4 regions of the Pseudomonas sp. R1-18 genome follow, and region 4 is predicted to be linked to each of the others. Evidence: predicted binding sites of a transcription regulator. Region 4 holds the regulator's gene; each other region holds the start of a gene.
The links. Region 4 encodes FliA, which starts transcription of late flagellar genes. Its sites were predicted from a motif close to CTAAAGTTTNNNNNNNNNNNGCCGNTAA; they were not measured.

Region 1 (7,181 bases), 1.2 Mb from region 4:
TGGCCTTCCAGACGCTCGTGCAGTTCCATGGTGGCCTTGAACAGCAGAAACACACCGCCGAACAGCATGATCAGATCACGTCCGGAGACGGTGTGAGCGAACACTTCGAAAAGCGGTTCGGTGAGCGTCACCATCCACGAAATACTCGCCAGCAGGCCCAGCCGCATGATCAGCGCCAGGGACAGGCCGATGATGCGCGCCTTGTCGCGCTGCTCGGGAGGAAGCTTGTCCGCGAGGATGGCGATGAAGACCAGGTTGTCGATACCCAGCACCAGTTCCAGCACGATCAGGGTCAGCAGGCCAAGCCATGCCGTGGGGTCAGCGATCCATTCCATGGGGATTACTCGATCTCATGAACAAAACGGGAAGCCGCCATGCGCTTTTTCACACGCGCACAGTTCAACGTCGCCATACGGAGTACGACAGGCTTCAAGGGTGAGGATAGTGCTGAGCGACTGCGCCTGGGGGGCATGCGCAAACGGCAGACTGGCACAGAGACGTCGCTAGTGAGCAAGCGACCGGAACGCAGGGTTGCGAACAAGGGGACGGAGCAACACGGAGGCTCCTGAAGGGTATTCATAATGTCCTGAAAATCAATACGGGACGTGATCCTACAACAACCGGTGTCATTTCCTTCGTTCAAAAAGTATTACAAAGGTTGACTCGAATGAGTATCGCGCGGCGGGTTACTGCGTAAAGGCGGGACAAAGCACAGCGACCTTATGCCGCACCCCAAAGTGCAACCGGTTGTCTGACAACCGCGACTGCCATATGGAAGCCATAAGCCACTTGTTTTAAAATGTTTCCACACTGTCGAGCCCATGATCATACGCGGGGAAGTTCACGCCCACGTATTGATAAACGACGCATCGACCAGACCCATAAAAACAAAAGGCCCGTCATAGACGGGCTTTTTGCGTTTAAAGCATTTGTATCCGGACGCCGGCGCACGGCGTCGCGGCTGGATTCGAGCCTGGCGTCGACGTCTCGCGCTATTAAAGCGTGGGCACCGCCAGCTCCGTTATTTTGATATCGAGGCTATTCCACTATGTTGCGGCTTGTTGTGATTCACCTGTTTCAATGGTTCAAACGTCTGTCCACGTCCCTGCTGGCGCGAAGCTCCGCCGAGGCTCGCTATTCGCGCGATTTCAATGGCGAGAATGATCGTGGCCGCTGGACATTCGTCTCGATCTTCATCGTGTTCACCCTGAGCCTGTATTGCCTCGCAGGTCTTGGCTACTACGCCAAGGTCCATGTCTGGGATGGCTTCAGCGAAGAGCAGAAGCAGAATATCGCTCAGGCCATGATCGCCAGTTCGCAGAATTTGATGTAACGGCGGCACTTTACCGTCGCACCAAAAGGGGAAGCTCAGGCTTCCCCTTTTGCATTTCAGGCGCTTGTCATTGCGCCGGTTTTCTGCGAGAAAGCAGCCCGCGATCACTTGAGAGAACTATTCATGAGCGACGACACAGCGAACGGCGGCAAGCCTGACCTTGAGCCCACCACGCCCGAACTGCAGATTACCGATATTGAGGTCGGTGACGGCAAGGCCGTCGTCAAGGGCGCACTGATCACCACCCACTACACCGGCCGTCTTCAGGATGGCACTGTTTTCGACTCCTCCCATGAGCGCGGCAAGCCTTTCCAGTGTGTAATCGGCACAGGGCGGGTCATCAAGGGCTGGGACCTGGGCCTGATGGGCATGAAAGTCGGCGGCAGGCGCAAGCTGTTCGTGCCGGCGCATCTGGCCTACGGTGAGCGGAAAATGGGCGCGCATATTCAGCATGGCTCTGACCTGTCGTTCGAGATCGAACTGCTCGAAGTGCTGACCCGGGACGATTGAACGGCCTGCCTTGAGCGCCGTTTGCTTGTCAGCCTGGAAAAAGCCATGCTTGGCGCATGGACTACCGCACTCGACCACAGGACCCGCCATGCCGCTCAACAAATCCACCCAGGAGTTGAAAAGACATTTGAAGGGCACCGCCACGAATCTCGAAACCACCGCAGATGAAATTCTCAAGCTCGCCTCCCAAATGAAAGACGTCGACGTGACCGCCATCCTGCAGATGGTCAATCGGCTGTACAGCGATGCCGATCAGCTCAAGGCCTACGCCGACGAAGTCAAAGCGAAAAAGATCGTTCGCGCGAAGTCGCAGTTACCCTAGAGTGGCAGTGGCCATAGAGTGGCAGCGACCATGGCCTGACGCCAACGCGGGGATTTCCATTCGGGCGAATACGTTTAACATGTGCGCCCTTTTCAGCACCGACCCTTGTCATGAATCCCGAAGCACTCGCCCTACTGCAACAGCACCTGCGCAGCGCCCTCGCCGCCGCACCCGTTGAAACACGTCGCCTGTTCCACGGTCGCGGCCGGGTCTGGCCTGGGCTTGAGCACGTTACGGTCGACTGGATGCAGGGCGTGGTGCTGGTGTCGTTGTTCAAGCAACCGCAGGATCACGAACTGGCGGCACTGATTGCGCAACTTCAGGAGCTGACCGCCACTGTGCAGTGGCAACAGAGTCAGGCGCATACGCTGCTGTTGCAGCATCGCTATCTGCCCCAGAGCAGCACCGAATGGCTGCTGGGCGAGCCCATCGACGAATGGGTAATCACCGAGAGCGGCCTGCGCTACAAGGTCGACTTCGGCAAGAAGCAGAACAGCGGGCTGTTCCTCGACATGCGCTATGGCCGCGACTGGGTGCGTGCCCAGGCGCAGGGCAAGCGGATCCTCAATCTGTTTGCCTACACCTGCGGTTTTTCGGTCGCGGCCATCGCTGGCGGCGCCGACCACGTAGTGAACCTGGACATGGCGCGCGCGGCGCTGAATCGCGGGCGCGAGAATCATCACCTCAACGGCCACGATCTGAGTCGCGTCAGCTTTCTGGGGCATGACCTCTTCAAGTCCTGGGCCAAGGTAACCCGCATGGGCCCTTATGACCTGATCATCATTGACCCGCCCTCATTTCAGAAGGGCAGCTTCATGCTCGACAAGGATTATCAGCGGGTTCTGAGGCGGCTGCCGGAGTTGCTGGACGAGAACGGCTCGGTGCTGGCGTGCATGAATGATCCGGCTGTAGGGCCTGAGTTTTTGATCCGGCATACGGCAGTCGAGGCGCCGGGCCTGCGTTTTGAACAGCGCCTGGAAAATCCGCCGGAATTCCCCGACGCCCGTGAAGACGGCGGGTTGAAGGCTCTGGTGTTCAAGGCCGAAGGCGAGTCGCGTAGCGGCTGGGCGTAATGAGCGTAGGCGTTGCGCGCCGTCCGTCGCGGGCAAGCGCGCTCCTAGACACACTGCTTCCCTACGCGCTCAATCGGGAAATCACATCGTTCAGGCCTACAGACAGGCCATGCAGATCCTGGCTCGCGCCCTGGGTGCGCTTGACGTTGTCCTGGTTGGTCACCGCGATCGCCGTGATTTCGGTCAGGTTGCGCGAGATGTCCTCGGCGACCGAGGTCTGCTCCTCGGCAGCGGTGGCGATCTGACGGTTCATGTCACGGATGTTCTCGACTGCAAGCGTAATACGCTGCAAGGTTTCGCCGGCCTGGGTCACCTGCTCGACGCTCTCCTCGCTGCGCGCCTGGCCACCCTGAATGGCCTGTACCGCATCGGTCGCGCCGGTCTGCACCGAATTGATGATCTGATTGATTTCCGCAGTCGACTCAGCGGTGCGCTTCGCTAGCGTGCGGACTTCATCGGCAACCACCGCGAACCCGCGCCCGGCTTCTCCGGCACGCGCCGCTTCGATGGCGGCGTTCAATGCCAGCAGGTTGGTCTGGTCCGCGATACCGCGAATTACTTCCAGCACCTTGCCGATCCGGCCACTGTCGGTTTCCAGGCGTTGGACCACACCGGCGGTGGAGGCTATTTCATTGCGCATGCGGGTGATGGTGGCGATGGTCGACTGCATGACCTTTTCCCCGCTCTGCGCGCTGTGATCGGCGTCGTCGGCCGCGCGTGCGGCATCAGCGGCGTGACGTGCCACTTCCTGCGCGGTGGCGGACATTTCGGTCATGGCCGTCGCGACCTGATCGGTGCGCTCGAACTGTTCGTGGGTGCCCTGCGCCATCAACGCGGCGATGGCTTTCAGTTCGCCGCCAGCGGTATCCAGATCGGTGGTGCTGCGCTTGAGGCGCGCAAAAGTGTCAGCCAGAAAATCGCGCAGGGTGTTGGCAGCAGCCGCCAGCCGGCCCAGTTCATCGCGGCGACTGATGTCGACCCGCTCGCCGAACTTGCCCTCGGACAGCCTGGCAACGTACTCGATCAGCATGCTGATCGGCTTGACCACGTTGCGATTGACCATCCACAGCGTCAGCAAGCCTACCAACAGCGCCGACACCAGCATCACCAGCGTACCGATCAGAATGGTGCGATCCGCAGCCTGGCTGATCTGGGCCGACTGTGCGCTGCTGAATGCATGCAACTGCTCGACCAGTACAGCCATCTGCTCGCTGGTCTGGCGATCCACGCCTTTGACCGCCTGATCACCCGCTGCCGCATCGCCGCCGGCGGCGACGAACGCGTCACGACCGTTGCGGTAGGCCGCGCCCAGCTCGCGATGTTCCTGCCTGAGTTTTTCGACCTGGTTCTTGAGGTCTGCGTCGGTGCTCTTCAAGCCGCCAAGTTTACCCAGAGTGTCTTGGACCGCTCGCTCCTGAGCTTCAAACCGTGTCCAGTATTTGTCACGCTCGGCGGCGGTCTTGCCACGCAACAACACGTTCTTCCATTCCTGAACCTGGACTTTGAAGTGCAGGTTCGCTTCATCGACCAGCTGCGACGCCTGCACCGGACCTTGCAACAGCTCGCGATAAGCCTGGACGTTCTGAGACAGGAAGTTGAAGCAGGCCAGCGCAATCAAGAGGATCACGATCAGGCTGCCACTGAGCATGGCAAGAATTTGTAGCCGCAAGGATTTGGACATGACGAAATCTCGGGAAAGTAGTTTGCGCTTCAACGCGAATGAATGGTGCTACTTCCCTGTCGCTGCCGTGTTCAGGCAGCGTGCCTTGGGTCTATCGACCTATCCGCTGATTTCTTTAATCAGGTTACGAACGTCCACGATTATGGATCCAATCGGTAGCTAACTGGCGTAATAAAAATGTCAGGAACAGGCTGCCGCCGGTCACTCGGAAAGCCCGAAGACCTGGCTGGGGCGACGCAGTGAAGGGTCAAACGGATTGATCTTCGCGCTTATCGCCGAAGCCTCGCGCTTGAGCAATTCGACCACCGTTTGCAGGCGATCAGGCCCGAGGCGATCGCTGATGGTCGCCACGCTCAGGGCCGCGACGGCACGCCCCGTGCGATCAAGGATGGGAACCGCCAGCCCGGCCATTCCCGGCAAGGCTCCGGTGTTGCGCGAGGCATAGCCCAGACGGCGTACGTTGTCGATCTCGGACCTGAGCAGCACCTCATCGTACAGATGGAAATCCTTGAGGCGTGGCAGGTTGTAGCGGATTACCGTCTCGCGCTCTTCTTCAGGCAGGAACGCCAGAATCGCGAGGCTGCCCTGCCCCACGCCCAATGCGACTCGCCCGCCGATATCCCCGGTGAAGGTACGAATCGGGTATGGCCCTTCGCTGCGGTCCAGACAGATGGCGTCGAAACCGCTGCGGGCCAGCAGAAATAATGAATCTCCGAGTGATGCCGACAGACGCAACAGACTTGGCCGGACCAGATCGCGCAGGTTGCCGGGATTGCCTGCCTTCGCGGCCAGTGCGAAAAACTCGATACTCAACCGATAGCGCCTGGAGAGCGAATCCTGCTCGACCATGCCTTCCTCGACCAGGCTGCGCAGCAAGCGATGGGTCGTGGGCTGGGACAGGCCGACGCGTTGCGCCAGTTGGGTCACCCGTTCCCCGCCTTCAGCGCAATCGCCCAGGCAACGGAGCACGGCAAACAGTCGGCAAACCGCGCCGACACCGACAACATTCTCACCTTCATTCCGCTCAGTGGAATTCATGGGTGATTACCTCCGTTGTCGATTCAATGAGTGGAAGAATTTGAAAATAAATATTGTTCAGTGAAATTCCTCGTTGAGCGCATCCTAGCCTTCGACCTAATCTGAGTCCACAGGGGCGATTTGAACAATCATCGGTAGCCGACTCAGAGCGAGCACCAACGTCCACCCGAGCTGCATGACTTCACTTCGCATCTGCCCATGACAAACGCGTGCTCCGGCGCGCCTGACAACAAGGTGCAAGCAGCCATGGCATTTTTGCAGCTCGAAGGTCTCTCCAAGCGTTACGGCTCGATCGACGCCGTGGTCGCCACTCACCTGGCTGTCGAACAGGGTGAGTTCGTTTCTCTTCTTGGCCCGTCGGGCTGCGGCAAGACCACCACCCTGCAAATGATCGCCGGCTTCGTCGAAGTCAGCGAAGGCCGCATCGTGCTCGATGGGCGCGATATCACCCATGCCAAGCCCAGCAGCCGTGGCCTGGGTGTGGTCTTCCAGAGCTACGCGCTGTTTCCGCACATGACGGTGACCGATAACGTCGCCTTCGGTCTGCGCATGCGCAAGGTGTCCGCCGCCGAAATCCGCAGCCGGGTCGCGCGAGTGCTGGAGCTGGTGCGTCTGAACCAGCACGCCGAACGTTATCCGCGCGAGCTTTCCGGCGGCCAGCGACAGCGCGTCGCCCTCGCCCGCGCGCTGGTCATCGAGCCGCCGGTCCTGCTGCTTGATGAACCGCTGTCCAACCTCGACGCCAATCTGCGCGAAGAGATGCAGTTCGAGATTCGGCGTATCCAGAACGAGGTCGGGATTACCACGCTGATGGTCACCCACGATCAGGCCGAGGCGCTGTCCATCAGTGACCGTGTGGTGGTCATGCAGGCCGGGCGCATCACCCAGATCGACGAACCCTACAAACTTTACGAACACCCGCGCACCCGCTTCATCTCCGGTTTCGTCGGCAAGGCCAACATGCTGCCCGGCGATCTGGACAGCGCCGGGTGCCCGCAGGTCCGCCAGTTGCCGGGCGAAGGTGCATTGACCCTGAGCCTGCGTCCGGAAAAGATCGATCTGGTGGCTACCGGCTGCGGGCGATTGTCCGGGCGAATCGTGACCCGCTACTTCCTCGGCAGCCAGTGGCTTTACCGAATCCAGACCGGCGTCGGTGAGGTCACGGTGGTGCGTCGCAATGACGGCCTGGCGCCGCTGGAGGAAGGTACGCCGGTCGGTCTGGAC
Region 2 (7,181 bases), 1.7 Mb from region 4:
GAGCCGCAAGAGCGCCGCCGACTTGCGCCGCAGCCAGGCGCTGGTCCCCGACGGGTCGATATCCAAAAGCGAACTGGACGTGGCGCTCGCCGCGGACGCCCAGGCAAGCGCCGCCGTTGCCCAGGCGAGGGCGGCGGTACTGATTGCCAAGGAAGACCTGCGGACGGTGATCGTCAACCGCGGCTCACTCGAAGCCTCAGTGGCCAATGCCGAGGCGGCCATCGAACTGGCGCGCATCGACCTGGACAACACCCGCATCGTCGCCCCGCGCGACGGACAACTGGGGCAGATCGGCGTGCGCTTGGGTGCGTACGTCAACTCCGGCGCGCAGCTCATGGCGCTGGTGCCTGACCGGTTGTGGATTGTCGCCAACATGAAGGAAACCCAGATGGCCGATGTACGCCTGGGCCAGCCGGTGAGCTTCACCGTTGATGCGCTGAACCATTACAAGATGCACGGCCGCGTGCAGCGCATATCGCCAGCCACTGGTTCGGAGTTCAGCGTAATGCCGGCGGACAACGCGACCGGTAACTTCGTGAAAATCTCCCAACGTATTCCGGTGCGCATCATTGTCGATCCCGACCAGCCAAATCTGGACCGCCTGCGGCCCGGCATGTCGGTGGTGGTCAGTATTGACACCAGCGGGGAGGGCGCTGTGCCGCCGGATCCGGCGGGGAAATGAGGACGTAATCGAGCGGCAGTTTTTGCTGCTGCTGCGCGCCAGATCGTCGGATTGCCGCCCAGGACAAGTCCACTCCCACAGGTCATGGTCGCTGCATTGTCTGTGGGAGCGACCTTGGTCGCGATCTGGCGCGCAGCGGCAGTAGAAACTGGCGACCGGACAGGTTCAGGAGACCGCATCGCTTTCATCGCCAGCGAGCTGCCTCCCACATGTCCTCGCCGCGAGCACGATGTATCGCCGCAGGACGTTTGCGAGATTGCAGACAGTTGCTGCCTCCTACCAGATATCGCTGAAAAATGTGGACTAAACCATCGCCAACGGCATCTTGCGCGTGGGCGCGGGCCAGGCGCGGTCGAGGTCGGCGAGGTCCTGCGCACTCAACGCAATCTGCATCGCCGCCACATTGAGCCGGATGTGCTCCGGATCCGTCGCCTTGGGAATCGCAATCATATTGTCCTGGCGCAGAACCCACGCCAGGCAGATCTGCGCCGGCGTTGCATTGTGGCGCTGGGCAACTTCCTGAAGCGCCGGGTGATACAACAGATCACCGGCCTGGCCAATCGGGCAGTAGGCCATGAGCGGCAGGTGGCGGTTCGCCGCCCACGGCAACAGGTCGAACTCGATGCCGCGCTGCTCGGGGTTGTACAAGACCTGATTGGTCGCGCATGCCGGGTTGTCGAGCTCCATCATGTCCGAGACATCGAAGTTGGACACGCCCCAGCTCCCGATCTTACCGGCTTCGCGCAAACGCTCGAACGCTTCAACGGTTTCCGACAGCGGATGTTGCCCCGGCCAGTGCAGCAAGTAGAGGTCGATATAATCGGTGTTCATCCGCCGCAGGCTGGCTTCGCAGGACGCCTGCATCCCTTTGAGGCTCGCGTTATGCGGATAAACCTTGCTGACGATGAAGACCTTGTCGCGTTGCCCGGCTATCGCCTGGCCGACGATTTCTTCGGCGCCGCCGTCGGCATACATTTCGGCGGTGTCGATCAGGGTCAGGCCCTGTTCGATGCCCCGGCACAATCCGGCGATTTCGGCTGAACGCTGCTGGGCTTTTTCGCCCATATGCCAGGTGCCCTGTCCCAGCACCGGCACGGTCTTGCCGGCCAGTTCCAGTGTGCGCATGTGACCCCCCCGCAATTAAGTGGATGCAGTTATGTAGACAGGGCTCTGGCAACAAGGCCTGCACGAGGTTCCGTGCAGGCTGTCGGTGTGGGCTCGCTAGACGCGAAATTGCTTGAGCAGGCCATTGAGCTGTTCGCTCAGGCCGCGCAGGTGCTGGCTGGCGCCGGTCGACTGTTCCGCCGCGAGCGCGGTGCTTTGCGACAGCTGCGCGGCCTGGGTCACGTTCTGGTTGATGTCGTCCACCACGTGCGATTGCTGCAGGGTAGCGCTGGCGATTGACGCATTCAGACTGTTGAGGTTGCGCAAGGCCTGGCTGATCGACGTCAGGCTCTGCCCGGCCTGATTGGCCTGTTCGATGGTCAGCTGCGACGAGCGACTGCTGTCACCGATCACTTTGACGGCGGCGTCCGAGTGGCGTTGCAGGCGCTCGATCATGCCCTGGATTTCCGCCGTGGATTTCTGGGTGCGCTGGGCCAGCAGGCGCACTTCATCGGCCACCACCGCAAAGCCCCGACCCTGTTCACCGGCGCGCGCGGCTTCAATCGCCGCGTTGAGCGCCAGCAGGTTGGTCTGCTCGGCGATCGAGCTGATCACTTCGAGCACACTGCCGATCTGCGTGCTTTCGCTGGCCAGCGTGTGCATGACCTCGACCGCCTGACCGATGGTCCCGGAAAGGTGTTCGATCTGACGCAGGCTGTTGTCGATGTTGACCTGGCCCTGCTGCGCCTGGGACTCGGCGTCGCGCATTTCGCTGGCCGCATGCTCGGCGTTCTTCGCCACGTCCTGCACGCCGTAAGTCACCTCGTTGACTGCGGTGGCCACCAGATCCATCTGCTGCGACTGCTGCTGACTGCGCGCCTGAGCCTGTTCGGCATTGTGGCCCAGTTCGCTGGAGGCTTGCGCCAGCCCCACCGCGGAGGTCTGCAACTGGCCGACCACGCTGCGCAACTTGGCGACGAAAGCGTTGAAATGCCGGGCCAGTTCGGCCACTTCATCGTTGCCTTCGGTTTCCAGTGTGCGGGTCAGGTCACTTTCGCCACTGGAAATGTCAGCCATGGCCTGGACCGTCATACGTAGCGGCAACACGATGCTGCGCACGATCAGCGTCAGCAGGACGAACAGGATCAGCACGATGCCGGCGCTGTACATCAGCGCATTGATCATTTGCTGGCGGAACTCTGCGGCCACGTCATCGACGTAGACACCCGAGCCGAGAATCCAGCCCCAGGGCTGGAATAGCTGAACGTACGAAGTTTTCTTTACCGGTTCGCTGGCGCCGGGCTTGGGCCAGCGATAATCGACCAGCCCGGCGCCCTGACTTTTGGCGACGGTGACCATTTCATTGAAGACTGCAAACCCGTCCGGATCCCGGATGCCCGACAGGTCCTGGCCTTCCAGTTTGGGATTGGTGGGGTGCATGACCATGACCGGTCGCAGGTCATTGATCCACAGATAGTCGCCCTGGTCGTAACGCAGTACGCGGATTTCCTTGAGCGCCTGCTGCTGGGCAGCCTCGCGGGTCATGGTTCCGGCCGCTTCCAGACCCTGATAGTAGGACAGCACGCCGCTGACGGTCTGCACCACATGCATGGTCTTTTCCGCCTTGGCCAGATACAGGTCGTCATGGATCTGCTTGAGCATGGCCGCAGCCAGGACGAAGAGCATCAGCACAGAAACGATAAGAATCAGCCATAGCCGCCGGCTGATGGACAAACTGCGCATTTTCATGTTCTTCACCCCAATGTCGTTATTTTTGTTTTTGCCAATGGCAGAGCGGCTGTGCGCCGTTTCTTGTTCTTCTCTACAGCGTCTCGGCGCACCATGACCAAACCTGAGCCCCGAGTCACGTTTTTTTACACGCGTCTCATTCTGTAGGTGATGGCTTACAGCAACGCAGGCTTTTGCCTATGGTGTGAGCGTTGGGGCGGGCGTAGGATCCAATTCAACAGCTGCAGCGAAGGATCGTTGCGGTGATCAGGGAGGATCGACCATTGCCAGGAGGCAGCCGACAGGATGTTGGAATGGTCATGTTCGCAAAACGACCCGCTTCGGCGGGTTTTTTGCTTTCTGCGGTTCGGGTTTTTTCAGTCGGGCTCGCAGCCTTTGAGCACCAGACGCAGGATCGTCCGGGTCGCGGCCTCGTAGTCGGCGTCGTCCAGCCGCTCCTTGCCGGTGACCGTGGAGATCTGCCAGTCAAAGTCGGCGTAGGTCTGGGTTGCCGCCCAGATGGTGAACATCAGGTGATGAGGGTCTAGCGGGGCGATCTGCCCGCTGTCGATCCAGGCCTGAATGCATTTGATGTTGTGCAGGGCCTGAGCGTTGAGCTGTTCGACCTGCTGGGGCGTGAGGTGCGGAGCGCCGTGCATGATCTCGCTGGCGAACACCTTGGAGGCGAACGGCAGATCGCGGGAAATCCGTATCTTGGCCCGGATGTAGCCGCTCAGCACCTCGGCCGGCACGCCCTGGGCGTCGAAGGGTGCCGAGGCTCGCAGAATAGGCTCGATGATGCTCTCCAGTACCTCGCGGTACAGGTTTTCCTTGGACTTGAAGTAGTAATAGACGTTGGGTTTGGGCAGCCCGGCCTTGGCGGCAATATCACCAGTCTTGGTGGCGGCAAACCCTTTATCGGCGAATTCTTCGCTGGCGGCGCGCAGAATGAGTTCTTTATTGCGCTCGCGAATACTGCTCATGACCCGGTTGTTCCCTTGCCTGCACGGCGGTGGCACATGGTAGCACCGGGCCGACGGCAGGCTCAATCGCGGGCAATCGCCCTGTGAGAGCGGACCGGCGGCGTTCCGCTTGTCCGCCAAGTCTCATGCCCGGATGACCTATCTGGTGCGAATGTATCGGCTTCTTCGCGGACAAGTCCGCTCCTGCAGGCAGTTCCATTTCTGGCAGGCCAATTCCCGCAGAGAACACCAAACATTTCAGCATCGGGCCGGTCAAACCCCTTGTCACGCCAATGACCGCAGGCTGTGATTCAATACGCGCTGTTGTGTTTCATCTCTTGCTCAAGGAAATCTATTTTGGCCGCTGGAAGTTTGCTGACTCTGCTGGATGACATTGCAACGCTGCTCGACGACGTGGCGCTTGCGACCAAGAAGACCGCCGGTGTACTGGGCGACGATCTGGCGCTCAATGCCCAGCAAGTCACGGGCGTTACAGCCGATCGCGAACTCCCGGTCGTCTGGGCGGTAGCCAAGGGCTCGTTGCTTAACAAGGCCATCCTGGTACCGGCGGCGCTGTTGATCAGCGCCTTTGTTCCCTGGCTGATCACTCCGCTGTTGATGATCGGCGGTGCGTTCCTGTGCTTCGAAGGTTTCGAAAAGATTGCCCATAAGTGGCTGCATCCGGAAACCGAAGCCGAGCATGCCGAACGCAAGAAGGCCGCGGCCGATACGACGGTTGATATGGTGGCGTTCGAGAAGGAACGCGTCAAAGGCGCGATCCGGACCGATTTCATTCTTTCGGCGGAAATCATTGTCCTGGCGCTGGGCGTGGTATCGGCGCGCCCCTTCATGGATCAGGTCGGCGTGCTGGTAATCGTCGCCTTGCTGATTACGGTGGGCGTTTACGGGCTGGTGGCGGGTATCGTCAAGCTCGATGACCTGGGCCTGTACCTGAAGAAAAAGTCCAGCTCGTTTTCCCAGGCCATGGGCAACGGCCTGCTTTGGCTGGCGCCGGTTCTGATGAAAGTCCTGTCCATCCTGGGGACTGCGGCGATGTTCATGGTCGGCGGCGGCATTCTGGTTCACGGTATGCCGTTCCTGCACCACTTGGTTGACGGCGTGACCGAGGCGGCTGCCGGCGCGGTCGGCGCGCTGGCCGTGGTCATTCCGACGCTGCTCGATGCGGTTGCGGGGATCATCGCCGGTGGCCTGCTGGTGCTGGTGTTCACGTTGGCAAGCAAGATGTGGAAAACCGCCAGGGCTTGATTCACGAGCAACCCGATACGAAAAAGGGGCGCCGAATGGGCGCCCCTTTTTTCTTCCGCTGTCCCGTCCTGAATAAGGTTTACACCTTCTGATCCGTTTTTCAGGAGGGCGTAATGAAATCAGCAAAAAGGCGTAGTCAGCGCGACTACACACTGACCTTTAAATTGTCGGTCGTCGACCAAGTCGAAAAAGGCGAGCTGAGTTATAAAGAGGCTCAGGAGCGCTACGGGATTCAAGGCAAAACGACCGTTCTGACGTGGTTACGCAAGCACGGTCGGCAGGATTGGAGCCCTGGCACATACATTGGCTCGCCGAGGATGGGGTCTATGCCCGACAAAAACCGACCATTGACGCCGGAGCAACGCATCAAAGAGCTTGAAGAGCAGTTGGCGCTGTCCAACCAGAAAGCGCAGTTTTTCGAGGCGGTCGTGGACGTCTTGAAGAATGACTACGGTCTCTCTGTCGTAAAAAAGCGTCCCGGCAAGTCCTCGCGCAAAAACGAATCAAAAACCTGAGCATCAGCAGGGCTTGCCAGTTCATGGGAATAAGCCGACAGGCTTACTACAAACGCAATCGCGCCTACGCTGCTCGTCTGGAGCTGGATCAGAAGGTTGCCGATTTTGTTCAGCAAAAACGTCAGCGGCAGCCGCGTTTGGGCACCCGAAAGTTGCATCACTTGCTGCATTGCCAGCCTCAACTTGAACTGCAAGTGGGCCGAGACCGGCTGTTTGCGATTCTGCGTGCACGGCGTTTATTGGTAACTCGCAAGCGGGCGTATCACAAAACAACCGACAGTCATCATCGCTTTCGACGCCATCCGAACCTGCTCAAGCCGGGGCCTGATCAGGTTGTTCCCAGCGGCCCGGAACAGGTCTGGGTGGCTGACATCACCTATCTGCCCACTCAGGAAGGTGTGGCCTATTTGAGTCTTGTGACGGATGCATTTTCGCGGAAGATCGTGGGCTACCACGTTCATGAAAGCCTGCACACCGAGTCGGTCGCGCAGGCGCTGCGCCGGGCGGTGAGCCAGCGTCAAACCGTGCAGCCACTGGTTCACCACTCGGACAGAGGCAGCCAGTATTGCTCGGGAATATACCAGCAACTCCACGCGAAACACGGCATCAGGTGTTCGATGACGGACGGCTATGACTGCTATCAAAACGCCCTGGCAGAGCGGGTCAACGGGATATTGAAGACGGAGCTTTTGCTCCAGCGACCACAGGATTTAACTCAGGCGAAGAAGATGGTGAGCGAGTCGGTATCGATCTACAACCACGAGCGTCCGCACCTGTCTTTGAAATACAAAACGCCCGATGCGATGCATCGGGCGTTGGGGTGAAACAGGTGTAAACCTATTTCAGGACTAGACACGCGGTTTAGTTCTACGGGCCGACTCAGAAAAACACTTTTACCAGCAGGCTGGCGGTGTTCTGGTTGGT
Region 3 (7,181 bases), 170 kb from region 4:
ATGCCTGCGCCTGATCAAGCAACTGCAGCGGGTTTTCGGCCTTGTGGATGTCGACCGACAGCAGCTGCCGGAACCGCCGCGCGCCGGGGAAACCCAGCCCCAGGCCCAGCACATGGCGGGTGATGTGGTGCATGGTACCGCCGCTCTCGATATGCGCGGCGATGTAAGGTCGCAGCGCTTCCAGCGCTTCGGCGCGACCGAGCACCGGCGTGGTCTCACCGAACAGACGGCGGTCCACCTCGGCCAGCAGCCAGGGGTTGTGGTAAGCCTCGCGGCCGAGCATCACGCCGTCAAACGTCTGCAGATGTGCTTCGCACTGCTCCAGGGTCTTGATACCGCCGTTGAGCACGATTTCCAGCGCCGGGAAGTCCGCCTTGAGCTTTGCCACCACGTCATAACGCAGCGGAGGAATATCGCGGTTTTCCTTGGGCGACAGGCCTTCCAGAATCGCGATCCGGGCATGCACCGTGAAACTCTGGCAACCGGCTTCATGCACCTTGCCGACGAAGTCACATAGCTCGGCGTAGCTGTCGCGACCATTGATGCCGATCCGGTGCTTGACCGTGACCGGAATGCTCACCGCATCACGCATGGCCTTCACACAATCGGCCACCAGCTCCGGATGCGCCATCAGGCACGCGCCGATCATGTTGTTCTGCACCCGGTCGCTTGGGCAACCGACGTTCAGGTTGACCTCGTCATAGCCGGTTTCCTGCGCCATGACCGCGCAGGCCGCGAGGTCCGCAGGATTGCTACCACCCAATTGCAACGCCAGCGGATGCTCCGCTTCGTCATGCCGCAAAAACCGCTCCCGGTCGCCATGCAACAGCGCGCCGGTCGTTACCATCTCGGTGTAGAGCAGCGCGTTCTTCGACAGCAGGCGCATGAAGAACCGACAGTGGCGATCGGTCCAGTCCATCATCGGCGCAACAGAAAACCTCCTATCTACCGGTTTCATTGGGGAAGCGAGGTTTTCTGCTTGTTCCGCGTGCATTTACAAATCACTCATTAACTATTGTTTACTCCCTTCCACCTGCCCTCTCGCTCGTTGCCAGGATTCAGCAAACGGTCAGGGGCCATGGCAAACATCGGGTCACCTTTACCCGCAGGTGCCCGGATGGGGCCTGCGCGGAGGGGCAACAGTTTATCAGGAAAGCCGAACGTTCGGCTGCGGGTGGCTTGGGCAGGTGCATCCATTGCGGCCAAAGGTCAAAGCCGATCAGGCGTTGTATAGGTATAGGGGGTATGCCTATCATGCGCAGCATATGAGTACGGGGTATCCCATGGGCCACATCGCAACCAACAAAGCAGATCTTCTCAACCGCGTCAGGCGTATCGCCGGACAGATCCAGGCGGTTGAACGCGCATTGGAATCGGATCTCGATTGCGCGAAAACACTGCATCTTGTTGCCGCCACTCGGGGAGCCATCAATGGCTTGATGGACGAAATTATCGAGGAGCACGCGTACGCACATGTCGTCAACCCGGCGCTCAGCGAAGACGAGCGCAGCAAGGGCGTTGAAGAGCTTCTGCAAGCCATTCGCCGTTACTCGAAGTGACCGAACGGGACGAGTAATCATGAGCAATATCAACACACGCTATACGCATGACCACGTTTTCCTTGGCGCGTCGCACGACGAAAATGCAGGCGTACGCTATGGGTCGTGGCTCTGACGGTTCTGATGATGATTGGCGAGATCGCTGCCGGGTACATCACAGGCTCGATGGCACTACTGGCCGACGGCTTTCATATGGCGACACATGCCGGCGCACTGGGCATCGCAGCGGCGGCCTACGGATACGCAAAACGCCACGCTTCCAGCCAACGCTACAGTTTCGGTACCGGGAAAGTCGGAGACCTGGGCGGTTTCGCCTCGGCGTTGATCCTCGGAATGGTCTCACTGGGGATCGCGATTGAATCGGTCATACGTCTGTTGCAACCGACGGACGTTCAGTTCGGCACCGCCACGCTTATTGCGATTGCCGGTCTTATAGTCAACATCATCAGCGCTCTGCTGCTGGGTCATGGACACCATCATGGGCACACTCATGAGCACGACCATCACGATCACGGCCATGCCCACCATGGGGACGACAACAATCTGAAATCGGCGTATGCCCACGTCGTCGCGGACGCGCTGACTTCCGTCCTGGCAATTGCCGCACTGCTCGCCGGCCGCTATCTCGGCTGGGTCTGGCTGGACCCGGTCATCGGCCTTGTCGGCGCAGTCGTCATTGCGCGCTGGGCATGGACCTTGATGGGTGTCACCGCAAGCGTACTGCTGGACCAGACAGATACGCACGTGGCCGAGGAAATCCGCGAGCTTGTGGAGAAGCCGGGGGATGCCACCATCACCGACTTGCATGTCTGGCGGGTCGGACCGCAAGCCCATGCAGCCATCGTCAGCGTTCTGGGCGAGCCGACCACGAGCGCCGACAGCATTCGTGAACGCCTCAAGCCAGTCCACGAAGTCAGCCATCTGACGGTCGAGTTTCGCCTCGCCTGACTCGATGCCCACCGCTTTCAAAGGAAACCCCAATGCCCCAAGGGAAACGCGAACTCGCACGGATCGAACGTCGGTTGATCGCCACGCTTACCGAGGCCTGCGAAACAGCAAAAACCGAGATCGGCGGCTTTACCTGGCTCACCCACACCGCGGACCTCGCCGCGCTGGCTGAAACCCTGAGGGTAGTCTGGGTGTTCGAAACCGTGGCTGATAAAGAACTTGCCCTGGTCAACGCCAAAGCCCGTATTTTCGAACTGATCGCCATCGCATTGAGGGAGGCTGACATCGATCTGAATCTTTCAGACCGCCAGGTCCACTTCGACTCCGAGGAAGAATGCGCCCGCGCCCATGGTGGTAATTGGCAAAAGCGCCTGGCCCGGACACGGTAAGCAGAGACTGACATGGCTAAAGAAATTGAAAATCCCTGTATCTCGGTTTGCCAGTTGAGTGGTGACCTGTGCGTGAGCTGCGGGCGAAGTAAAGAAGACATCAGGAAGTGGAAACGCATGAAGCGACCGGAAAAAATGGCTGCCGTTAAAAGGGCGAATCTGCAGATGAAGGCGCTGAAGAAAGTGCAGCCATAGTTGCTTGTTGTGGATTAACTTCGGATCGATTGCGTTGGGAATCGATGCAAGTCAGGGGATGGCGCAGCTCATCACCGCCGCGCCTCGACTGCCATTTTGATTGCGAGACTGGCGAGCACCGTTCCCATTATCCAGCGTTGAACCAACGCAAAACCCGGACGGCGAATGAAGAACAGTGCTACCGAAGCAGCGGACATGGCGATCAGCGCATTGACCAACACGCTGATACTGATCTGGATTGTACCCAGGGCAAGTGCCTGGCCCAGCACGCTGCCGTTTGCCGGTTCGATAAATTGGGGTAGCAGCGACAGGTACAGGACAGCGGCCTTAGGATTTAGCAGATTCGTTAGAAAATCCATGAGGAAAAGCTTGCGAGGACTGTCTTTCGGAAGGCTCCTCACTTCAAAGGGCGAACGCCCGCCCGGGCGTACGGCTTGCCAAGCCAGCCACAACAAGTAGACGGCTCCGGCGAAACGGATAGTGTCATAGGCGAATGGCACCGCAAGCACCAGCGCAGTGATGCCGAACGCAGCGCACAGCATGTAGAAGATAAAGCCGAGCGCAACCCCGCCAAGCGAGATCAATCCAGCTGCTCTCCCTTGGCAAATTGACCGAGAGATCAAGTACACCATGTTAGGGCCGGGGGTGAGCACCATGCCCAGTGCGATAGCGGCGAAGGCCAGAACGTCGGCTGATTCCAGCATTCCACATCTCCTGGACAAACGAGGCCGGATCATCCCGGGCTGCGCAGATTTACCATAGATTCCGCTATGTGTATTTGGCCGCGAATGAAAGTCTGCTGGCGGCGACCGGCAGCTCTTGATTTAAGGTGACATCACTAGCCTGTTGTCGGGTATATCTCAGCCGTCCCATTTTTGGGTTGCTGCAATGCTGCTGACAACGCGCGGATGACTTGCGCAGCCATATTTTCTGGATTGTTCGTGCCGTCAATGCGCACGACCGGTGACGTTTGCCTTGATAGCCACGCCTCGTGCCATGCTCGGTTACGTCCTGAAAAATTCGGATTGTCGTACTGCGACGCCCACTCCCGAAAAGCCACATGGGTTCCATGCATGTCGCCACCCGGAGCTATTCGATCTCCGAAGCGTGCTTCTTCACGTGCAGTCAGCCGCTCAAGCCGAACAGCTGCTGCCGTAACGACGAAAACTATCAGGTCGGCACCTGCGATCAGCGCGTCGCCCCATTCCATACAAGAGCCGGTCAGCACCCAATCACTCTTACCGAGTTTCTGCTGTATCAATAGCACGCGCTCATCGACGGGTCGTCTGGTTGTAAAAGGTGGGTTCGTGGGCATCCAGAAAGAATCATCAACATCGGCGTGTTGCACACCGAGCAACGTTGCGAGGTTACGACCCAAAGTGGTTACGCCCGCGCACGAAGCGCCTGTAATATAAATCCGCATTTTTCCTCCATGAATGCAAGTCCGGTTCGGGACCAGCAGGATATCCCGACCCCGTCTGGGTTTCACGGTTGCTCCGACTCTGAACGACGGTTTTCTACGATTAGCCACCGGCAACTATGGGTCGATTCCCGCAGCCTTTTTGCGGCTGAAGTCGTTCCACTTCGACTGCGCCGGATTCGAAAGAGCCGGCAGGACGCGGCTTCTGTGGGAGGCAGCTTGCTGGCGATTGCGGTCATCCAGTTGAAATGCAGGTTCAGCCAGACTGCAGTCGCGAGCAAGCTCCCTCCCACGGGCCAAGGCGCGCCGCAATGCGTGGGAGCTAGCTTGCTGGCGATCGCGGTCGACCGGACCAACCGGTCAAATTCAGACCGTTAAAGCAGGGAAGTGAACTTTCCCCGTTTGCTCCTCATGATTACCCCGTTTCAGGCGATACATTGCATACGCCCCTAACGCCGGGAACAACCCATGCGCCAGCTTAAAATCGCCCCAAGAGCCCTGATCAGTTTCTCCATTATTGGTGCGCTGGTCATTCTGCTGGGTCTGTTCGCCATGTATCAGCTCAAGAGCGTGCGTACGCAGGGTGAAGACCTTTCCGACAAGGGTATTCCAAGCCTCTCGGCCCTCAATGCTATTAACGAGTCCATGCTGCGTTTGCGCATCACGGCTTATCGCCTTTTTGTTGACCGTGAGGACGCCAAGGTGCGCGTCACAATGGCTCGCATCGCGGAACTGAACGGACAGCTCGTCGAAGCGATGACGCGCTACGAAAAGCTCATCGACGATGACGTGGAGCGAGCGCAGTACCAGAGCTTCAAAAAACTGGTCGGCGAGTACAACGCGGTCAGTGGTGAACTGGTCCAGCTTTCCAACGCAGACAAACCCGGCGATATGCTCGCGTTGCTGGGTGGCAAGTATAAGAAGGCGTCTGATGAGTTAAGCGTGCAAATGGCCGCGCTTACCAAGATCAACCAGGACGGCGCGACCGACTCTGATCAGCAGGCCGATCAAGCCTATGCGGAAGCTATAACCGGGGTATTCGCATTCATCATCGTGGCCGCAGTGTCGACCGGGCTCATGGCCTTGCTGTTTACCAGGAGCATCACGCGGCCACTGACGCAGGCGGTACGAGTGGCGCAAGTCATCGCCAAAGGGGACCTCACCGAGTCGTTCGACGCTGCGGGTGTAGATGAACCGGCCCAATTGCTCAACGCTCTGCAAACTATGCAACAGAACTTGAAGAGCACCATTCTTAACATTGCCGATTCCTCGAACCAGCTGGCCTCTGCCGCCGAGGAGTTGAATGCCGTTACGGAAGACTCAACCCGCGGGCTGCATCAACAGAACCATGAGATCGAGCAAGCCGCCGCAGCGGTTAACGAAATGACGGCTGCAGTGGATGAAGTGGCGCGCAACGCCGTCGCTACCTTTGAAGCGTCCAAGGAGTCGACTCAGACCGCCAAGCATGGCCAGCAACAGGTTTCGAAAACTGTGGAGTCCATCCGCCTTCTTTCTGATGACGTCATCCGCACCTCCGAGGAAGTCAAAAACCTCGGCGATGGTGTGACGAACATCAGCAAGGTGCTCGACGTGATTCGCGCCATTGCCGAGCAAACCAATCTGCTGGCGCTGAACGCGGCAATCGAAGCGGCGCGAGCGGGTGAGGCCGGCAGAGGTTTTGCGGTGGTGGCCGATGAAGTGCGTGCATTGGCACATCGCACGCAAACATCGACGCAGGAAATCGAGCAGATGGTAGGGACTATTCAGAAAGGCTCGGCCGGTGCCATGGATGCCATGCAAACCAGCACGCAGCGGGCTCGCCAGACGCTGGAAATCGCTCAGGACGCTGGTGGAGCGCTGGACCGCATCACCGATGCCATTAACCAGATCAGCGAACGAAACCTTGTTATCGCCAGCGCCTCCGAGGAACAAGCGCAAGTCGCCCGTGAGGTCGACCGCAACCTGGTCAACATTCGCGACCTGGCCGTGCAGACCTCTGACGGCGCAAACCAGACCAGCGCAGCCAGCCAGGAGCTATCGAAACTGGCCACCAGCCTGAACACCCTGGTTGCCCGCTTCTCGGTCTGACGCCTGAACAGCGGTCGATCCACGCCAGTTTCTCTGGAGTCAGATCAACCGCTAGCGGACAAGCCTGCCAGGTGGACGCAGTCGGAGGACGAGCGACAGCAAATGATTAGCTACGCTCGATCTGTTGCCGAAACCTTTTAAGTCGAACAGAAGATGTGGTGAGGATGGGCTAACGGTCGATAGCCAGCCGTCAGCTATAGCGACCCAAAGACGGCTATTCCGTTTCTATTTGCGAGCTGGGGCGTCCCAACAATCAGCTTTTAGCGCACAGACATCGTATTGCCGGTCCATAGCGGCCATGCGGTCCAAATGGGCCTGCGTTGCAATCTTGAATGATGCCTCACTGGTCATTACGTACTGTATGAGTCGATCGCTCATCCGCGTACTCCATTGTTGCCTGGTTTTTTCATCCAATGTTTCGGGTGCGGTCGATATCACCTGAAGCGTGCTGCCGTCTACCCGATCCAACTCGTCGCTGTAAGTCCTGATGTATTGCGCGCGGGCGGCATCATGCTGATGGTCAAGGTCGAATTGAAGGGCTTCCAGGTTTTGCTTGTAAAGCTCCCAATAGCTGTCAGGTAA
Region 4 (7,181 bases):
CGATGTGGCAGCACTCCACCAGCTCATGGAGCTGGAGGAAGCCGGCGCCCCCTTTTACAGTGTGAAAACCGCGAAAAATTGCATTGAGCAGGTCGGCATCATCCGGTCGGCTTTCCAGCTCGACCAATTGCTCCGACAACTGCTCCAGAATCTCGCCGGCCTCTACCAGAAAATCCTGAAGGATTTCTTCATCGGCGCCGAAGCTCATGGGGTGCTCCCTAAAATTAACCGTCAACAGACCTAGAAGCCGAGGCTCGATAGCAGATCGTCTACATCATCCTGACCGGATACGACGTCTTCACGTTTATCGGCATGAATCTGCGGACCTTCACCCTGGGTGAGATGTTTTTTAGGATCTTTTTCTGCAAGCATCGCCGCCGAGTCATGTTCGATTCCCGCAAAGCGGTCGACGTGACTGGCCATCAACACCAGCTTGAGCAGGTTGCCCTCCACTTCCGTGACCAGCTGCGTGACGCGCTTGATCACCTGGCCGGTAAGATCCTGATAATCCTGGGCCAGCAGAATGTCGTTGAGGTGCGCCGCGACAGCGTGGGTTTCCTTTTCGCTACGCGTCAGGAAACCGTCGACCCGCTTGGCCAGATCACGAAACTCTTCGGCACCGATTTCACGGCGCATGAAACGTCCCCAGTCCGCGCTCAAGGCCTTGGCATCCGAGCTCAGGCCGTTCATCAACGGCGTGCTCTGTTCCACCAGGTCCATGGTGCGGTTGGCCGCGCCCTCGGTCAGTCGCACCACATACGACAGGCGCTCGGTAGCGTCCGTGATCTGCGATACTTCTTCAGCTTGCGGCATGTGCGGGTCAATCTGAAAATTGACGATCGCGCTGTGCAGCTCGCGGGTCAGTTTGCCGACTTCCTGGTACAGGCCGCGATCACGGGTCTGGTTCAGCTCATGGATAAGTTGCACAGCGTCGCCGAACCGACCTTTTTCCAGGCTGCTGACGAGCTCTTGTGCGTGTTTCTTCAGGGTCGACTCGAAGTCACCCAATGAATCTCTGTTCTCCATAGCGCCCTCGCGGCATGCATCAGCTATTGACGCGTTCAAAGATCTTTTCGATCTTCTCTTGCAGCACCTGGGCTGTGAACGGCTTGACCACGTAACCATTCACACCGGCCTGAGCGGCCTCGATGATCTGCTCACGCTTGGCTTCGGCGGTTACCATCAGCACGGGAAGACTCTTGAGGCGCTCGTCCTGACGGACCTGGCGCAACAGATCGATACCGGACATGCCCGGCATGTTCCAGTCGGTCACCAGAAAGTCAAAGGCGCCGCTTTGCAGCATCGGCAGCGCGGTAATACCGTCATCCGCTTCCGAAGTGTTGGTGAACCCAAGGTCACGCAACAGGTTCTTGATGATCCGCCGCATCGTTGAGAAGTCATCAACGATGAGGATTTTCATGTTCTTGTCCAATTCGACCTCCAAGCAGTCTTTGACGCGTTCAGCACCTGAACACGCTGTTTACTCAATACTGGCACAGCACACCCCCGGCTGTACGAAACACGACGGGCTTGGCAAACCAACAGGCACATACTGCAAGCGGCCATCAGGTGTGTACCCGAAAGGCCGCTTGCCGATCCGTCCCTGTAACCACGTAACGCTCTGCACAGCCGGGATGCAGACATCGGCACCCTTGCGGATGCCGCCATCTGTCAACGCGCTCGCCACTCTCCCAAACGCCCTCGCAAACGAGCTGCGCACTGGCTGTGTAACTGACTGACCCGCGATTCACTGACTCCAAGGACCTCACCGATTTCCTTGAGATTCAGCTCTTCGTCGTAGTACAGCGCCAACACCAGACGCTCGCGCTCCGGCAGGTTGGCGATTGCTTCGGCCAACGCGGCCTGGAAGCGCTCGTCTTCCAGATCGCGCGACGGTTCGAGCGAACCGCTCGCGCCGTCCTCGTGCAGCCCTTCATGTTCGCCGTCCTGAAGCAAGTCGTCGAAACTGAACAGTCGGCTGCCCAGGGTGTCGTTCAAAATCCCGTAGTAGTCGTCGAGACTCAACTGGAGTTCGGCAGCAACTTCGTGATCTTTAGCGTCACGGCCGGTTTTCGATTCAATTGCACGAATTGCGTCACTGACCATGCGCGTATTGCGGTGCACCGAGCGAGGCGCCCAGTCACCTTTTCGCACTTCGTCGAGCATCGCACCGCGAATCCGGATCCCGGCGTAAGTCTCGAAACTCGCACCCTTGGTGGAGTCGTATTTAGTGGACACTTCCAGCAGGCCGATCATACCGGCCTGGATCAGATCTTCGACCTGAACGCTGGCCGGCAGGCGCGCCAGCAAGTGATAGGCGATACGCTTGACCAGGGGCGCATAGCGCTCGATCAGCTCGTACTGCGAATTTCTGGAAGCCTTGCTATACATTTGGTACCCGCTCGCTGTCATTGGACAGGCCCTGCGCTGGTCTGGTGAACAAGTCGCTCGACGAAGAACTCAAGATGACCTCGTGGATTGGCCGGCAGCGGCCAGGTATCTACTTTCTGGGCGATGGCCTTGAAGGCCAATGCACACTTGGAACGCGGGAACGCCTCATAGACAGCGCGCTGTTTCTGCACAGCCTTGCGCACGCACTCATCGTAAGGCACCGCACCGACATACTGCAGGGCCACGTCCAGGAAACGGTCCGTGACCTTGGTCAGTTTGGCGAACAGGTTGCGACCTTCCTGCGGGCTCTGCGCCATGTTGGCCAGCACCCTGAAACGGTTCATGCCGTAGTCGCGGTTAAGCAATTTGATCAGCGCGTACGCATCGGTGATGGAGGTCGGCTCATCGCAGACCACCAGCAATACTTCCTGAGCCGCGCGTACGAAACTGACCACCGACTCGCCGATCCCGGCGGCCGTATCGATCACCAGCACGTCGAGATTGTCGCCAATCTCGCTGAACGCCTGGATCAGGCCGGCATGCTGCGCGGGCGACAGATGCACCATGCTCTGGGTGCCGGAAGCGGCAGGCACGATACGTACCCCGCCCGGCCCCTGCAGGAGCACGTCGCGCAGCTCGCAACGCCCTTCCATGACATCGGCGAGCGTGCGCTTGGGCGTCAGGCCCAGCAGGACGTCGACGTTGGCCAGACCCAGATCGGCATCCAGCAGCATCACACGCCGACCGAGCTCGGCCAAAGCCAGTGAAAGGTTCACCGACACGTTCGTCTTGCCTACGCCACCTTTGCCACCGGTCACCGCGATGACCTGAACGGGATGCATGCTGCCCATGTTATCTCTTTACCTTGTCTTGCGTAGACCGAAGCCACATTACGGGCTGCACGCTCGAAACCGAACGATGCCTGGCAGACCATTGATGCAGGGACATTCCAGTATTAACCATCACTTAACCCACTCTCTTGCCGGGGTTGTGATAGAGGTCGGCAAACATATCAGCCATCGCTTCTTCACTCGGTTCGTCCTGCATCTGCACACTCACTGCACGGCTCACCAACTGGTGACGACGCGGCAGATGTACATCGTCAGGAATGCGCGGCCCGTCAGTCAGATACGCCACGGGCAACTCATGGCTGATCGCAAGGCTCAACACTTCGCCAAGACTCGCGGTTTCATCAAGCTTGGTCAGAATGCATCCGGCCAGGCCACAACGCTTGTAACTGTGATACGCGGCGGTCAGAACCTGCTTCTGGCTGGTTGTCGCCAGCACCAGGTAATTACGCGCCTTGATGCCACGACCCGCCAGGCTCTCCAGTTGCAGACGCAGCGCAGGATCGCTGGCCTGCAAGCCGGCGGTGTCGATCAACACCACGCGCTTGCGAACCAGAGGCTCCAGCGCCTGAGCCAGCGACTGGCCAGGATCCAGATGGGTCACCGGCACATTCAGAATGCGACCGAGCGTCTTCAGCTGTTCCTGGGCGCCGATGCGGAAGCTGTCCATGCTGACCAGCGCGATGTTCTGCGCGCCGTATTTCAGCACGTAACGGGCGGCCAGCTTCGCCAGGGTGGTGGTCTTGCCCATACCGGCAGGACCCACCAGAGCGATCACACCGCCCTCTTCCAGCGGCTCGACTTCAGGTACAGCAATCATGCGAGCCAGGTGAGCCAGCAGCATCCGCCAGGCCTGACGCGGTTCATCGGTGTCAGGAACCATCGCCAGCAGGTCACGCGACAGCGGGCCGGACAGGCCGACGCGTTGCAGGCGACGCCAGAGGTTGGCCTGCTGCGGACGACTGCCCTGCAGCTGGGTCCAGGCCAGGGAGCCGAGCTGGACTTCCAGCAGCTCGCGCAGGCCATTCAATTCAGCGCGCATCGACTCGTAGGCACGCTGACCGCTGGCCGGTTCTGCGGCAGCAGCCGGCGGCGCGTACGTGTAAGGACGCGGCGGTTCTTCGAGCGTCGGCTCGATATGTGTGTCGGGGCCGGAGAGCGGCTTGCCCGAGAACAACTGCAGATTGATCGACGCATCGCTGTCACTGCGGTTGTTAAGCTCGGCCTGAGCGGAGACGATGCGCGACTGAGTCTTGCGCAGCTCGTCCTCCAGCTCCATGTTCGGCACGCGTGGCGCCAGTGCGGACAGCTTGTAATCGAGAGCGGCAGTCAGCTCGACGCCGCCAGCAATGCGCCGGTTACCGATGATGGCCGCCTCGGCGCCCAGTTCATCACGAACCAGCTTCATGGCTTGACGCATATCGGCGGCGAAAAATCGCTTAACTTGCATGACTCTTTACCTCAGCCGTTAGGCCCGACAGTCGCTACGATGGTGACTTGCTTGTTATCAGGAATTTCCTGATACGCCAGAACATGCATGTTCGGTACAGCCAATCGTCCAAATCGTGACAGCATCGCCCGAATCGGGCCTGCTACCAGGAGAATTACCGGCTGCCCTTGCATCTCTTGACGCTGGGCGGCCTCGATCAACGAACGCTGGAGCTTTTCAGCCATGCTTGGTTCGAGAAGAACGCCTTCTTCTTGACCCTGACCAGCCTTCTGCAAACTATTGAGCAATATCTGTTCCAACCTTGGTTCCAGGGTGATAACTGGCAGCTCAGGCTCAATGCCTACAATGCTTTGGACGATTGCGCGGCTCAAACCGACGCGAACCGCTGCCACCAGAGCGGCGGTATCTTGACTCTTGCCGGCGTTGTTGGCGATAGCTTCTGCAATGCTGCGAATATCCCGAACCGGTACGTGCTCGGCGAGCAGCGCCTGCAAAACATTGAGCAAGGCGGACAGCGACAGCACCCCAGGCACCAGCTCTTCAGCGAGCTTCGGCGAGCTTTTAGCCAGCAGTTGCATCAATTGCTGGACTTCTTCATGGCCGATCAGTTCATGGGAGTGTTTGTACAAGATCTGGTTGAGGTGCGTCGCGACCACGGTGCTGGCGTCGACTACGGTATAACCGAGTGACTGCGCCTGACTGCGCTGGCTGATCTCGATCCATACCGCTTCCAGGCCGAACGCCGGGTCTCTGGCGGTAATACCGTTCAGCGTACCGAACACCTGGCCCGGGTTGATCGCCAGTTCGCGATCCGGATAGATCTCGGCTTCGGCCAGGATCACACCCATCAGCGTCAACCGATAGGCGCTTGGCGCCAGATCGAGGTTGTCGCGGATGTGAACGGTCGGCATCAGAAAACCCAGTTCCTGAGAGAGCTTCTTGCGCACGCCCTTGATCCGCGCCAACAGCTGACCACCCTGATTGCGATCCACCAGCGGAATCAGGCGATAGCCGACTTCCAGGCCGATGATATCGATCGGGGTAACGTCATCCCAGCCCAGTTCCTTGGTTTCCTGCGCACGGGTCGGTGACGGCAGCAGATCCTGCTGACGCTGCACTTCAGCCAGTGCTTCGACCTGCACACGATTCTCTTTCTTCCACAGCAGGTAAGCGGCCCCGCCAGCCACCAGGCCCAGGCTGATGAACGCGAAGTGCGGCATGCCGGGAACCAGACCCATCACCACCATGATCGCGGCGGACACGGCGAGCGCCTTGTACGACGTGAACATCTGGCGATTGATCATCTTGCCCATTTCTTCCGAACCGGAAGCACGGGTCACCATGATGGCGGCGGCGGTGGACAGCAGCAGTGATGGCAATTGCGCCACCAAACCGTCACCGATGGTCAGCAAGGTGTAGACACGACCCGCGTCGGCGAAGCTCATGCTGTGCTGGAAGATACCGACCAGCACACCGCCGATGAGGTTGATGAACAGAATCAGCAGACCGGCAATGGCGTCGCCGCGAACGAATTTGCTCGCACCGTCCATGGAACCGTAGAACTCGGCCTCCTGGGCAACTTCGGCACGACGGCGCTTGGCTTCGGGCTGATCGATCAGGCCGGCGTTGAGGTCGGCGTCGATGGCCATCTGTTTGCCGGGCATCGCGTCGAGGGTAAAGCGCGCGCTCACCTCGGAGATACGCCCGGCACCTTTGGTGATTACCACGAAGTTGATGATCATCAGGATCGCGAACACTACGATACCGACCACGTAGTTACCGCCGATCACCACCTCACCGAAGGCCTGAATCACCTTACCGGCAGCGGCGTGGCCGTCCTGACCGTGAAGCATGACCACGCGGGTGGACGCGACGTTAAGCGCCAGACGCAGAAGCGTGGCCACCAGCAGGATGGTGGGGAATACCGAGAAATCCAGAGGGCGCAGCGCGTAGACGCAGACCAGCAGCACCACGATCGACAGAGCGATGTTGAAGGTGAAGAACACGTCCAGCAGGAACGGCGGGATGGGCAACATCATCATTGCCATCATCACCAACAGCAACAACGGCACGCCAAGTTGCCCGCGGCCCAAACCAGCCAGGTTGCTGCGTGCGCCACTGATTATCTGAGAACGTTCCACTGATTCTTCACCCTGCGCACTAAATCAAAACTTTGACGCCGAAGGCATCCTGATTTGACCTGTTGCAAAAAGCTGTCCAACTTTTGCAAAGGCAGGTGTGGCAGTGGTTTACAGGAGCGCAGCGGACCTGTGGGAGCGGACTTGTCCGCGAATGGGCGTTCCAGGCAATGCAAATGTAGCGGATGTACCTGGCAGGTCGCGGGCGAGCGCGCTCCTACCCGATCGAAGCGGACCTGTGGGATCGGACCTGTGGGAGCGGACTTGTCCGCGAATGGGCCGATGCAAACGTGGCGGCTGTACCGGCCCCGTCGCGGGCAAGCGCGCTCCTACATGATATTTGGCGCGGCGCGC

Region 1: a site for FliA is predicted at 5,011-5,038, ahead of J3P77_RS12860 (methyl-accepting chemotaxis protein). Genes of this name have one in related genera too.
Region 2: a site for FliA is predicted at 3,616-3,643, ahead of J3P77_RS15070 (methyl-accepting chemotaxis protein). Genes of this name have one in related genera too.
Region 3: a site for FliA is predicted at 4,920-4,947, ahead of J3P77_RS08275 (methyl-accepting chemotaxis protein). Genes of this name have one in related genera too.

What each region holds. Positions count from the first base shown of each region.
Region 1 is NZ_CP071658.1:2,785,378-2,792,558, forward strand. Features, by position in the region: gene J3P77_RS12835 (TerC family protein) at 1-335, opposite strand, end outside; gene J3P77_RS12840 (hypothetical protein) at 1,049-1,333, shown strand; gene J3P77_RS12845 (FKBP-type peptidyl-prolyl cis-trans isomerase) at 1,457-1,843, shown strand; gene J3P77_RS12850 (hypothetical protein) at 1,932-2,165, shown strand; gene J3P77_RS12855 (class I SAM-dependent methyltransferase) at 2,276-3,238, shown strand; gene J3P77_RS12860 (methyl-accepting chemotaxis protein) at 3,300-4,919, opposite strand; gene J3P77_RS12865 (IclR family transcriptional regulator) at 5,121-5,957, opposite strand; gene J3P77_RS12870 (ABC transporter ATP-binding protein) at 6,204-7,181, shown strand, end outside.
Region 2 is NZ_CP071658.1:3,279,086-3,286,266, reverse strand. Features, by position in the region: gene J3P77_RS15080 (HlyD family secretion protein) at 1-682, shown strand, start outside; gene J3P77_RS15075 (aldo/keto reductase) at 986-1,807, opposite strand; gene J3P77_RS15070 (methyl-accepting chemotaxis protein) at 1,904-3,535, opposite strand; gene J3P77_RS15065 (TetR/AcrR family transcriptional regulator) at 3,892-4,497, opposite strand; gene J3P77_RS15060 (DUF808 domain-containing protein) at 4,834-5,742, shown strand; partial or broken gene J3P77_RS15055 (IS3 family transposase) at 5,856-7,109, shown strand; gene J3P77_RS15050 (outer membrane protein OmpK) at 7,137-7,181, opposite strand, start outside.
Region 3 is NZ_CP071658.1:1,764,025-1,771,205, reverse strand. Features, by position in the region: gene dusA (tRNA dihydrouridine(20/20a) synthase DusA) at 1-958, opposite strand, end outside; gene J3P77_RS08305 (metal/formaldehyde-sensitive transcriptional repressor) at 1,284-1,559, shown strand; partial or broken gene dmeF (CDF family Co(II)/Ni(II) efflux transporter DmeF) at 1,579-2,507, shown strand; gene J3P77_RS08295 (hypothetical protein) at 2,540-2,896, shown strand; gene J3P77_RS08290 (DUF1289 domain-containing protein) at 2,909-3,091, shown strand; gene J3P77_RS08285 (LysE family translocator) at 3,163-3,795, opposite strand; gene J3P77_RS08280 (adenylate kinase) at 3,930-4,514, opposite strand; gene J3P77_RS08275 (methyl-accepting chemotaxis protein) at 4,980-6,599, shown strand; gene J3P77_RS08270 (hypothetical protein) at 6,825-7,181, opposite strand, start outside.
Region 4 is NZ_CP071658.1:1,597,870-1,605,050, reverse strand. Features, by position in the region: gene J3P77_RS07490 (chemotaxis protein CheA) at 1-208, opposite strand, end outside; gene J3P77_RS07485 (protein phosphatase CheZ) at 241-1,026, opposite strand; gene J3P77_RS07480 (chemotaxis response regulator CheY) at 1,046-1,420, opposite strand; gene fliA (RNA polymerase sigma factor FliA) at 1,672-2,412, opposite strand; gene fleN (flagellar synthesis regulator FleN) at 2,409-3,242, opposite strand; gene flhF (flagellar biosynthesis protein FlhF) at 3,358-4,689, opposite strand; gene flhA (flagellar biosynthesis protein FlhA) at 4,701-6,830, opposite strand.